One region of the Streptomyces sp. NPDC046197 genome, then DNA from elsewhere that is predicted to be linked to it. Evidence: riboswitches for the same ligand, from Rfam matches in the RefSeq annotation. Region 1 holds a riboswitch; each other region holds the start of a gene.
What was found. Region 1 has a riboswitch for thiamine pyrophosphate ahead of thiC (phosphomethylpyrimidine synthase ThiC). Riboswitches for the same ligand answer to the same signal wherever they lie in the genome.

Region 1 (3,268 bases):
CGGCCACCGCACCACCGAACCGCTCAGTGATCGTTTGGCTGATCTTCATCGAGCAGAACTTCGGCCCGCACATGGAGCAGAAGTGGGCGGTCTTGGCCGGCTCGGCCGGAAGGGTCTCGTCGTGGAACTCCCGTGCCGTGTCCGGGTCGAGGGCCAGGTTGAACTGGTCCTCCCACCGGAACTCGAAGCGGGCGTCGGACAGCGCGTCGTCCCACTCCTGCGCCCCTGGGTGTCCCTTGGCGAGGTCGGCCGCGTGGGCGGCGATCTTGTAGGTGATGACGCCGGTCTTGACGTCGTCACGGTTGGGCAGGCCCAAGTGCTCCTTCGGCGTGACGTAGCAGAGCATGGCCGTGCCCCACCAGGCGATCATCGCGGCACCGATGCCGGAGGTGATGTGGTCGTACGCCGGCGCGACGTCCGTCGTCAGCGGGCCGAGCGTATAGAACGGAGCTTCATCGCAGATCTCCTGCTGAAGGTCGATGTTCTCCTTGATCTTGTGCATCGGGACGTGGCCCGGGCCCTCGATCATGGTCTGTACGTTGAAACGCTTGGCGATCCCGTTGAGTTCCCCGAGCGTGCGCAGCTCCGCGAACTGCGCGTCGTCGTTGGCGTCGGCGATCGAGCCCGGCCGGAGGCCGTCACCCAGCGAGTAGGTGACGTCGTAGGCCGCGAGGATCTCGCAGAGCTCCTCGAAGTTCTCGTACAGGAACGACTCCTTGTGGTGCGCCAGGCACCAGGCCGCCATGATCGAGCCGCCGCGCGAGACGATGCCGGTCTTGCGGTTCGCGGTCAGCGGCACGTAGGCGAGGCGTACGCCGGCGTGGACCGTCATGTAGTCCACGCCCTGCTCGGCCTGCTCGATGACAGTGTCCTTGTAGATCTCCCAAGTCAGTTCCTCGGCCTTGCCGTCCACCTTCTCCAGGGCCTGGTAGAGCGGCACCGTACCGATCGGAACAGGGGAGTTGCGCAGCACCCACTCACGGGTGGTGTGGATGTTGCGACCGGTCGACAGATCCATGACCGTGTCGGCGCCCCAGCGGGTCGCCCAGGTCATCTTCTCGACCTCCTCCTCGATGGAGGACGTCACCGCGGAGTTGCCGATGTTGGCGTTGACCTTCACCAAGAACCGCTTGCCGATGATCATCGGCTCGATCTCCGGGTGATTGACGTTGGCCGGAAGGACCGCGCGACCGGCCGCGATCTCCTCGCGGACGACCTCGGGCGAGACGTTCTCCCGGATCGCCACGAACTCCATCTCGGGCGTGATCTCGCCCCGGCGCGCGTACGCCAGCTGCGTCACCGCAGTGCCCTCGCGGCCGCGGCGCGGCTGGCGCGGCCGCCCCGGGAACACCGCGTCGAGGTTGCGCAGTCCGCCACGCGGCGACGTGTGCTTGATCCCGTCGTCCTCCGGCTGGACGGGACGGCCCGCGTACTCCTCTGTGTCGCCGCGGGCGATGATCCAGTTCTCGCGTAGCGGTGGCAGCCCCCTGCGGACGTCGGTGTCCAGAAGTGGATCGGTGTACGGGCCCGATGTGTCGTACAGCGTGACCGACTGCCCGTTGGTGAGGTGCACCTGACGGACCGGCACCCGCAGGTCGGGCCGTGAGCCCTCGACGTACCCCTTGTGCCAGCCGATGGACTTCCCGGCCTCCCCGCCGCTGGAGATCTCCGTGGAGGCAGGCGTGCGTGTGTCCTTGTTGGTCATGAGACCTACTCCCTACGCCGGCATTACCCGGTAACAGGTTCGGCGGTCGACGCAGCGGATCCCGTCTGCAGACGTTCCTGTGAAACATCGCTCGTTCCACGTGAAACATCGCGAAGACGGAGGTCAGCGCCCTCTCAGCCCGGTGCTCCGAGCTCCCGCGTGTGCAAAGGTGTCTCCACGCTAGCGTGATATGTGTCGCGATGAACAGTGGGCCTGTGCTGTTCTTGCGATGATCGGGCGGTGACCACGACACAGCAGTCCCCCTATCCGCCGCCCGAACCACGGCGCGGACGCGGCCCCGGGGCTGAAGCCGGGCGCGGCCCAGGTACCGGGCACGGTTCGGCCGACGGGCCCGGCGCAGGACCCGGGAACGAGCATCGTCATGGACCCGGAGCATGGGAGACACCCGCCCCACGCACCGCGGACGCGCACGACCACGGCCCCGAATCCGGTGAACTCCACGGGCACGACCCCGAGATCGGCGGTCGGCACGGGCACGGGCACGGGCACGGGCACGGTCCGGGAGCCGGCGGCGGCCACGGCCAGTCGCACAGCCACAGCCACGGGCCCGCGACTCCCGTCTCCAAGCACCTGCGCAAGGTCATCGCGGCGGTCCTGATCCCGTTCGCCGGCGCCGTGGTCGTCGGCCTCGCGGTGCTCTGGCCCGGCGGCGCCCCCGCACACGAGCGCACCGGTGTCGGCTTCGACCGGCAGACCCAGCAGGCCACGGTCACCGCGGTGATCGAGGTGAGCTGCAAGTCGGTGAACGCCTCGGGCGAGACCCCGACGGGAGACACCTCCACCGCCGAGGGCTCCTCCGCGCAGGCGCAGGCGTCCGGTACCTGCAAGAAGGCCACGGTCCGGGTCGACACCGGCAACAACAAGGGCCGTACGTTCACCGAGATCGTGCAGCCGGACCAGCCACGGCAGTTGCACCAGGGTGAAAAGGTCGTGGTCGCCTACGAGCCCTCCGCGCCGAAGGACCTGCAGTACTCGGTCGCCGACGTCAACCGCCGCTTCCCCATGGCGTTGCTGGCCGGCATCTTCGCACTCGCCGTCGTGGTCGTCGGGCGGCTGCGCGGCGTGATGGCGCTGGTCGCGCTGGCCATCAGCTTCCTGGTGCTGAACCTGTTCATCCTGCCGGCGGTCCTACAGGGCTCGAACCCACTGCTCGTGGCGGTGGTCGGATCGAGCGCCATCATGCTGATCGCCCTGTACATGTGCCACGGCCTGTCGGCCCGTACCTCGGTGGCGGTACTCGGCACGCTGATCTCGCTCTCGCTGATCGGCATCCTCGGTTCGCAGTTCATCGGCTGGGCCGCCCTCACCGGCAACACGGACGACAGCACCGGCCTGATCCACGGCCTGTATCCGAAGATCGACATGAGCGGTCTGCTGCTGGCCGGCGTCATCATCGGCTCCCTCGGCGTCCTCGACGACGTCACGGTCACCCAGACATCGGCCGTCTGGGAGCTGCATGACGCCAACCCGACGATGGGCTGGCGCGGGCTGTACCGGGCAGGCATCCGCATCGGCCGCGACCACATCGCCTCCGTCGTCAAC
Region 2 (3,268 bases), on a different contig from region 1:
CGCGCATCAGCCCCGGGAAGACCCGTGAGGGCCTGCTCGGAGCGGTCACGTTCGCCATGGCCGCGGGCGCGCTGTGCATGCAGTTCCTGATCGACGGGGGCGCCTGGTGGCAGGGCCTGCTGCTCGGCCTCGCCGTCGCCGCCAGCGCCACGCTCGGCGACCTCGGCGAGTCCATGATCAAGCGGGACCTGGGGATCAAGGACATGGGCACGCTGCTCCCCGGGCACGGCGGCATCATGGACCGCCTGGACTCGCTGCTGCCCACGGCACCGGTGGTGTGGCTGCTGATGGTGATCTTCGTGGGGTCCGCCTGACCGGCGCCCCGCCCGGGCCGCAGGGGCTCGTCGTCCACGGGACGGCGGGCCCCTCTGCCGACCGGGGCCTGACCTACGACGCCAGGCCGGCCGGGGGCGGAGCCATGGTGAGCGAGAAGGTCCGCCTCCAGTTCGACATCGCCGTCATCCGCGCCACCCCCACGCCCTGAAGAAGCACCGACCCGGGGACCTCGGCGCGGACCCCAGGTCACCCCATTCGATCTGAGACACTGGTGAGACCATGCCCAAGCCCGGAGAACTCACCTTCGTCGCCCCCCGCGGTGCCAAGAAGCCACCGCGGCACCTTGCCGATCTCACGCCTGCCCAGCGCAAGGAGGCTGTCGCCGAGATCGGTGAGAAGCCGTTTCGTGCCAAGCAGCTTTCGCAGCACTACTTCGCGCGGTACGCGCACGACCCCGAGCAGTGGACCGACATCCCCGCCGGATCGCGCGCCAAGCTGCGTGAGGCGCTGCTTCCGGACCTGATGACGGTCGTCCGGCACCTGTCGACCGACCAGGGCACCACCCGCAAGACGCTGTGGCGGCTGTTCGACGGCACGCTCGTCGAGTCGGTGCTCATGCGCTACCCGGACCGGGTCACCATGTGCATCAGCTCGCAGGCGGGCTGCGGCATGAACTGCCCGTTCTGTGCGACCGGGCAGGCCGGACTGGACCGCAACCTGTCGACCGCCGAGATCGTGCACCAGATCGTGGACGGGATGCGTGCCCTGCGGGACGGGGAGGTCCCCGGTGGTCCCGCGCGTCTGTCCAACATCGTCTTCATGGGCATGGGTGAGCCGCTCGCCAACTACAACCGCGTCGTCGGCGCCATCCGGGCGCTGACCGACCCCGAGCCGGACGGGCTCGGGCTGTCCCAGCGCGGCATCACCGTCTCGACCGTCGGTCTCGTCCCGGCGATCCACCGGTTCTCCGACGAGGGCTTCAAGTGCCGCCTCGCCGTCTCGCTGCACGCGCCGGACGACGAACTGCGCGACACCCTGGTCCCCGTCAACACGCGCTGGAAGGTGCGGGAGGTCCTCGACGCCGGGTTCGAGTACGCCGCGAAGTCGGGGCGCCGGCTGTCCATCGAGTACGCCCTGATCCGGGACATCAACGACCAGGCCTGGCGCGGTGACCGGCTCGGACGGCTGCTCAAGGGCAAGCCGGTGCACGTCAACCTCATCCCGCTCAACCCGACGCCGGGCTCCAAGTGGACGGCCTCGCGGCCCGAGGACGAGAAGGCGTTCGTGGAGGCGATCGCCGCCCACGGGGTGCCGGTCACCATCCGGGACACCCGGGGCCAGGAGATCGACGGGGCATGCGGTCAGCTCGCGGCCACCGAGCGGTAGTCTGAGGCCGTACACATCTTCATACTCATATTCCGACAGGGGAGCGCCACAGCGCTGAGAGTGCGGCAACCGGGCCGCAGACCCTCTGAACCTCGCCCAGGTCATTCTGGGTAGGAAGTTCGGTCATCACTCAAGCTGTTGCGCCCTGCCCGGAGATCCCCGGCGGATCCCGGGCAGGGCCGCGTCTCTTCCTGGTCAACCCCAGGAGGAATCCAGTGCACAACAAGAGGTTCGTCGCCGTGGCGGTGGGGCTCGGCCTGGTCACGCTGTCCGCGTGCGGGTCGTCGGCCGACAAGGGATCCGCCGACTCCAAGACGGTGACCCTCGTCAGCCACGACTCGTGGGCCGTGTCGAAGAACGTCCTCAAGGACTTCGAGAAGCAGTCCGGGTACACGGTCAAGGTGCTCAAGGACGGCGACGCCGGACAGGCCGTCAACAAGGCCATCCTCACCAAGGACAACCCGCAGGGTGACGTCTTCTTCGGCGTCGACAACACGCTGCTGTCGCGCGCCCTCGACAACGGGCTGTTCCAGCCGTACCAGGCCAGGGGGCTCGACAAGGTCGGCGCCCCCTACCAACTCGACGGGGCCAGGCACCGGGTCACCCCGGTCGACTACGGCGACATCTGCGTCAACTACGACAAGAAGTACTTCGCCGACCACAAGCTGACCCCGCCGGCCTCCTTCGACGACCTCGTCAGGCCGGAGTACAAGAACCTCCTCGTCACCGAGAACGCCGCCACCTCCTCGCCCGGACTCGGCTTCCTGCTCGGCACGGCCGCCCGGTACGGCGACGGCGGCTGGCAGGCGTACTGGAAGAAGCTGAAGGCCAACGGCGTCAAGGTGGTCGACGGCTGGGAGCAGGCGTACGACCAGGAGTTCTCCGGGTCCGCCGGTGGCCACAAGGCCAAGGGCGACCGGCCGCTCGTCGTCTCCTACGCCTCCTCCCCGCCCGCCGAGGTCGTCTTCGCCGAGCCCAGGCCCAAGACCGCGCCCACCGGTGTCGCGGCCGGCACCTGCTTCCGCCAGATCGAGTTCGCGGGGCTGCTGAGCAACGCGAGGAACACCAAGGGCGGCAAGGCGTTCATCGACTTCCTGGTCTCCAGGGAGTTCCAGCAGGACATGCCGTTGAACATGTTCGTGTACCCGGTGGTCCAGGGCACCTCGGTGCCCGCCGAGTTCACCCAGTACGGCCCCGCGGCCAAGGACCCCGAGAACATGGCTCCGGGCAAGATCGCCGCCAACCGTGACCAGTGGGTCAAGTCGTGGACCTCACTCGTACTGAAGTAGCCACCCACGAGGGCCGCCACACCCCCACAGGCCCCGACACCCCAACGGGCCGCCACAGGACCCGCACGGGGAACGCGGCGCGGCTCGGGCTCATGGCCGGGCCCGTCGCGTTCTTCGCGCTGTTCTTCGCCTACCCGGTGGCCGCGATCGTCGAGCGCGGCCTGCGGGTCGGCGGGGCCTGGCAGTTCGGGCGGCTCGTGGACGTGCTCGCCCAGCCCGGCATCCGGCACGTGCTGTGGTTCACCACCTGGCAGGCGCTCGCCTCCACCGCGCTCACGCTGCTGATCGCGCTGCCCGGGGCGTACGTCTTCGCCCGC
Region 3 (3,268 bases), on a different contig from region 1:
GCGACCGCTCCAGCACATCCAGGCTCGGCGCGCCTCCGGTGCCCATGATCAGCCGGGAGGTGAAGGTCGTACCACCCAGAACGAAGGGATCGTCGGCCATGGGTCAGCCTCCTTGAACGGCGGTGAGCACTTCGACGCGGTCGCCCTCGGCCAGGGCCGTGGAGGACCACCGCGTCCGCGGGACGACGGTCTCGTTGAGGGCCGCGGCCACCCCGGAGGGCGCCGCGGTCAGCGTTTTCACGACGGTGTCGAGAGCCGTGCCGGGAGTGATCTCCCGGGGCTTCCCGTTGACGGAGATGTTCATACGGACTGCTCCAGGAGTGCGGCGGCACGAAACCGCGTGGGGACGAAGGGCCGGGCTTCCTCCGGCAGTTCGCCGGTGGTGAGGACGTGCGCCATCGCGTCACCGGTGACCGGGGTGAGCAGCACCCCGTTGCGGAAGTGCCCGGTGGCCAGCAGCAGCCCGTCAAGACCGGTCGGGCCGAGCAGCGGCGCGTTGTCGGGGGAGCCGGGACGCAGCCCGGCCTGCGTCTCCGTCAGCGGCAGCTCGGTGATTCCCGGCACCAGCTCGTGCGCGTCCCGCAGCAGCTCGTACACCCCGCCCGCGGTCACCGTGGTGTCCCATCCCAGTTCCTCGCTGGTCGCTCCGACGACCAGCTCGCCGTTGAGCCGCGGCACCAGGTAGACATGGCTGCCGCGCACCATGGCCCGTACCGTCCGGTTCAGCAACGGTGCGTACCGCTTCGGCACGGTCAACCGCACGACCTGTCCCTTCACCGGCCGCACCGGCGGCAGGACGTCGTCCGGCACACCCGCCAGCTGCCCGCTGAGGCTGCCGGCCGCGAGCACCACCTGGTCCGCGTGCAGTTCGGTGCCGTCACGCAGCACGCAGCCCGCGGCCCGGTCCCGGACCAGCGTGAGCCGCTCGGCCCAGGCGCGGCGGAAGACCACGCCCGCCCGCTCGCACGCGGTCACCAGCGCCCCCGCCAGGCGCCGCGGGTCGATCTGGTGGTCGCCGTCCACCCGCAGCCCGCCGCGCACACCGGGCGCGAGCATCGGCTCCAGGCGCCGGCAGTCACGCCCGGACAACCACTCCGAGTCCAGGCCCGACAGACGCTGCAGGGCGTGCAGTTCCCGCAGGTGGGCGCGGTCGTCGGCGTCCAGCGCGACGGCGAGCGTGCCGCACCGGCGGTAGCCGAGGTCGTGGCCGGTCAGCTCGGTCAGCTCGGCCGCGAAGTCCGGATAGCGGCGGGCCGAGGCCAGGTTCAGCCCGAGCAGGGTCTGCTCGCCGTAGTGGAGTTCGGTGACGGCGGCGAGCATCCCGGCCGCCACCTGCGCGGCCCCGCCGCCCGGCTCGGGATCCACCACGGCGGTGGCCAACCCGCGCTGGGCCGCGCGCCAGGCCGTCACCAGCCCGATGATTCCGCCCCCGATGACGAGGACGTCTGACGTACACGAAGACGACATGGGCGTCCAGCCCCTCCCTTCGCCGGCATGACCCGGATCAGGTTCGTACGGTCGGAGGCCGCCAGCCTCCCTCTCAGCCCGGTGCGTCCGGGCTCCCGCGAGTGCTTGTACGGTGGCCACCCTAGCCCGCAGAGCGTCGCCCCGGTAAGGGAGCCTTTCGTCATGCCCCGCTCGCTGGACGGTCTCGTGCTCGCTCCCGTCGCCGACCAGGCCCCGGGTCAGGTGGGCACGCGCACCCGGTTCACCTACCACGAGAAGGACGGGGTGATCTGGGCCGATTACGCGGGCGGCGACGTCGTACGCGGCCATCTGGTGGGTACCCGGGAAGGTGACCGCCTCGACTTCCGGTACGTGCAGCTGAGGCACGACGGGACGACGTCCTGCGGGCACTGTGTGTCCACGGTCGTCGAACTGCCCGACGGCCGGGTGCGGTTGGAGGAGACCTGGCGATGGGAGTCGCAGCCGGGCCACGGAACGAGCGTTGTGGAGCAGGTCACGCCGCACGCCCCATGACTGACTATTCGTCAGTTGTCTATGGTGATCAGGTGAGCGAGCAGAGGCAGGAACAGGGCACGTCACAGCCGCGGCGTGTGGTCGTCGTCGGTGCGGGCATGGCCGGGGTGCAGACCGCGGTCGCCCTGCGGGAGCAGGGCTTCACCGGCACCGTGACGCTGATCGGCGCCGAGCCCCACCAGCCGTACGACCGGCCGCCGCTGTCCAAGGCCGTGCTGCTCGGCAAGGCCGAGGGTTCCGCCTTCGACGTCGACTTCGAGGCGCTCGGCATCGAACTCCAACTGGGCCGCGAGGCGCTGGCCGTGCGCGCCGGGGCGTACGTGCTCGACACCTCCGCCGGTCCCGTGCCCTATGACGTCCTCGTCCTCGCGACCGGCGCCGAACCGATCCGGCTGCCGGGCGCCGAGGGCGTCCCCGGCGTGCATCTGCTGCGCACCCTGGACGACGCCGAGCGGCTGCGGCCGGTGCTGGCCCGGCAGCACGACATCGTGGTCGTCGGGGCCGGCTGGATCGGCGCCGAGTTCGCCACGGCCGCGCGCGAGGCGGGCTGTGCCGTCACGGTCGTGGAGGCCGCGGACCGCCCGCTTGCGGGGGCGCTGCCCGCCGAGGTGGCCGCCCCGATGGCCGCGTGGTACGCCGACAGCGGGGCCGAGCTGCACACGCACGCGCGCGTGGCGCGCGTCGAGCCGGCCGCGGTGGTGCTCGACGACGGCTCCCGGCTGCCCGCGGGTGCCGTGGTGGTCGGCATCGGCGCGCGTCCCGCGACGAGCTGGCTGGCCGGCTCCGGCATCGAGCTGGGCCGGTACGGCGAGGTGGTGGCCGACGACCACCTGCGCACCGGCCTGCCGGACGTGTACGCGGTCGGCGACTGCGCCTCCTTCCCGTCGCGGCGGTACGGCGAGCGCCTGCTGGTCCACCACTGGGACAACGCGCTGCAGGGGCCGCGCACGGTCGCGGCCAACATCATCGGTCAGACCCCCGCGGTCTACGACCCGGTGCCGTACTTCTGGTCCGAGCAGTTCGGCCGCTTTGTGCAGTACGCCGGCCACCACCCCGGCGCGGACACCACCGTCTGGCGTGGTGACCCCTCGACATCGGCCTGGACGGTCTGCTGGCTGCGCGAGGGCCGTCTGGTCGCGCTGCTGGCGGTGGGGCGGCCGCGGGACCTGGCGCAGGGCAGGCGCCTGATCGAGGCGGGGACGCCGATGGACCGGGACCTTCTGGCGGATCCGGGCCGGCCCCTGAAGGCGGCCACGGCGTAGCGTCTGCCGGGGCTGTGACGTGGGAC

Region 2: it holds a riboswitch for thiamine pyrophosphate, as region 1 does, so the genes downstream of both, AB0A61_RS27710 (thiamine ABC transporter substrate-binding protein) here and thiC (phosphomethylpyrimidine synthase ThiC) in region 1, are expected to answer to the same signal.
Region 3: it holds a riboswitch for thiamine pyrophosphate, as region 1 does, so the genes downstream of both, thiO (glycine oxidase ThiO) here and thiC (phosphomethylpyrimidine synthase ThiC) in region 1, are expected to answer to the same signal.

What each region holds. Positions count from the first base shown of each region.
Region 1 is NZ_JBEYZY010000001.1:83,865-87,132, forward strand. Features, by position in the region: gene thiC (phosphomethylpyrimidine synthase ThiC) at 1-1,705, opposite strand, end outside; TPP riboswitch at 1,698-1,874, opposite strand; gene AB0A61_RS00375 (YibE/F family protein) at 1,946-3,268, shown strand, end outside.
Region 2 is NZ_JBEYZY010000022.1:91,419-94,686, forward strand. Features, by position in the region: gene AB0A61_RS27695 (phosphatidate cytidylyltransferase) at 1-314, shown strand, start outside; partial or broken gene AB0A61_RS27700 (polyisoprenoid-binding protein) at 371-484, shown strand; gene rlmN (23S rRNA (adenine(2503)-C(2))-methyltransferase RlmN) at 556-1,662, shown strand; TPP riboswitch at 1,690-1,797, shown strand; gene AB0A61_RS27710 (thiamine ABC transporter substrate-binding protein) at 1,878-2,951, shown strand; gene AB0A61_RS27715 (iron ABC transporter permease) at 3,044-3,268, shown strand, end outside.
Region 3 is NZ_JBEYZY010000003.1:383,723-386,990, reverse strand. Features, by position in the region: gene AB0A61_RS06895 (thiazole synthase) at 1-100, opposite strand, end outside; gene thiS (sulfur carrier protein ThiS) at 104-304, opposite strand; gene thiO (glycine oxidase ThiO) at 301-1,467, opposite strand; TPP riboswitch at 1,465-1,576, opposite strand; gene AB0A61_RS06880 (hypothetical protein) at 1,630-1,980, shown strand; gene AB0A61_RS06875 (FAD-dependent oxidoreductase) at 2,013-3,242, shown strand.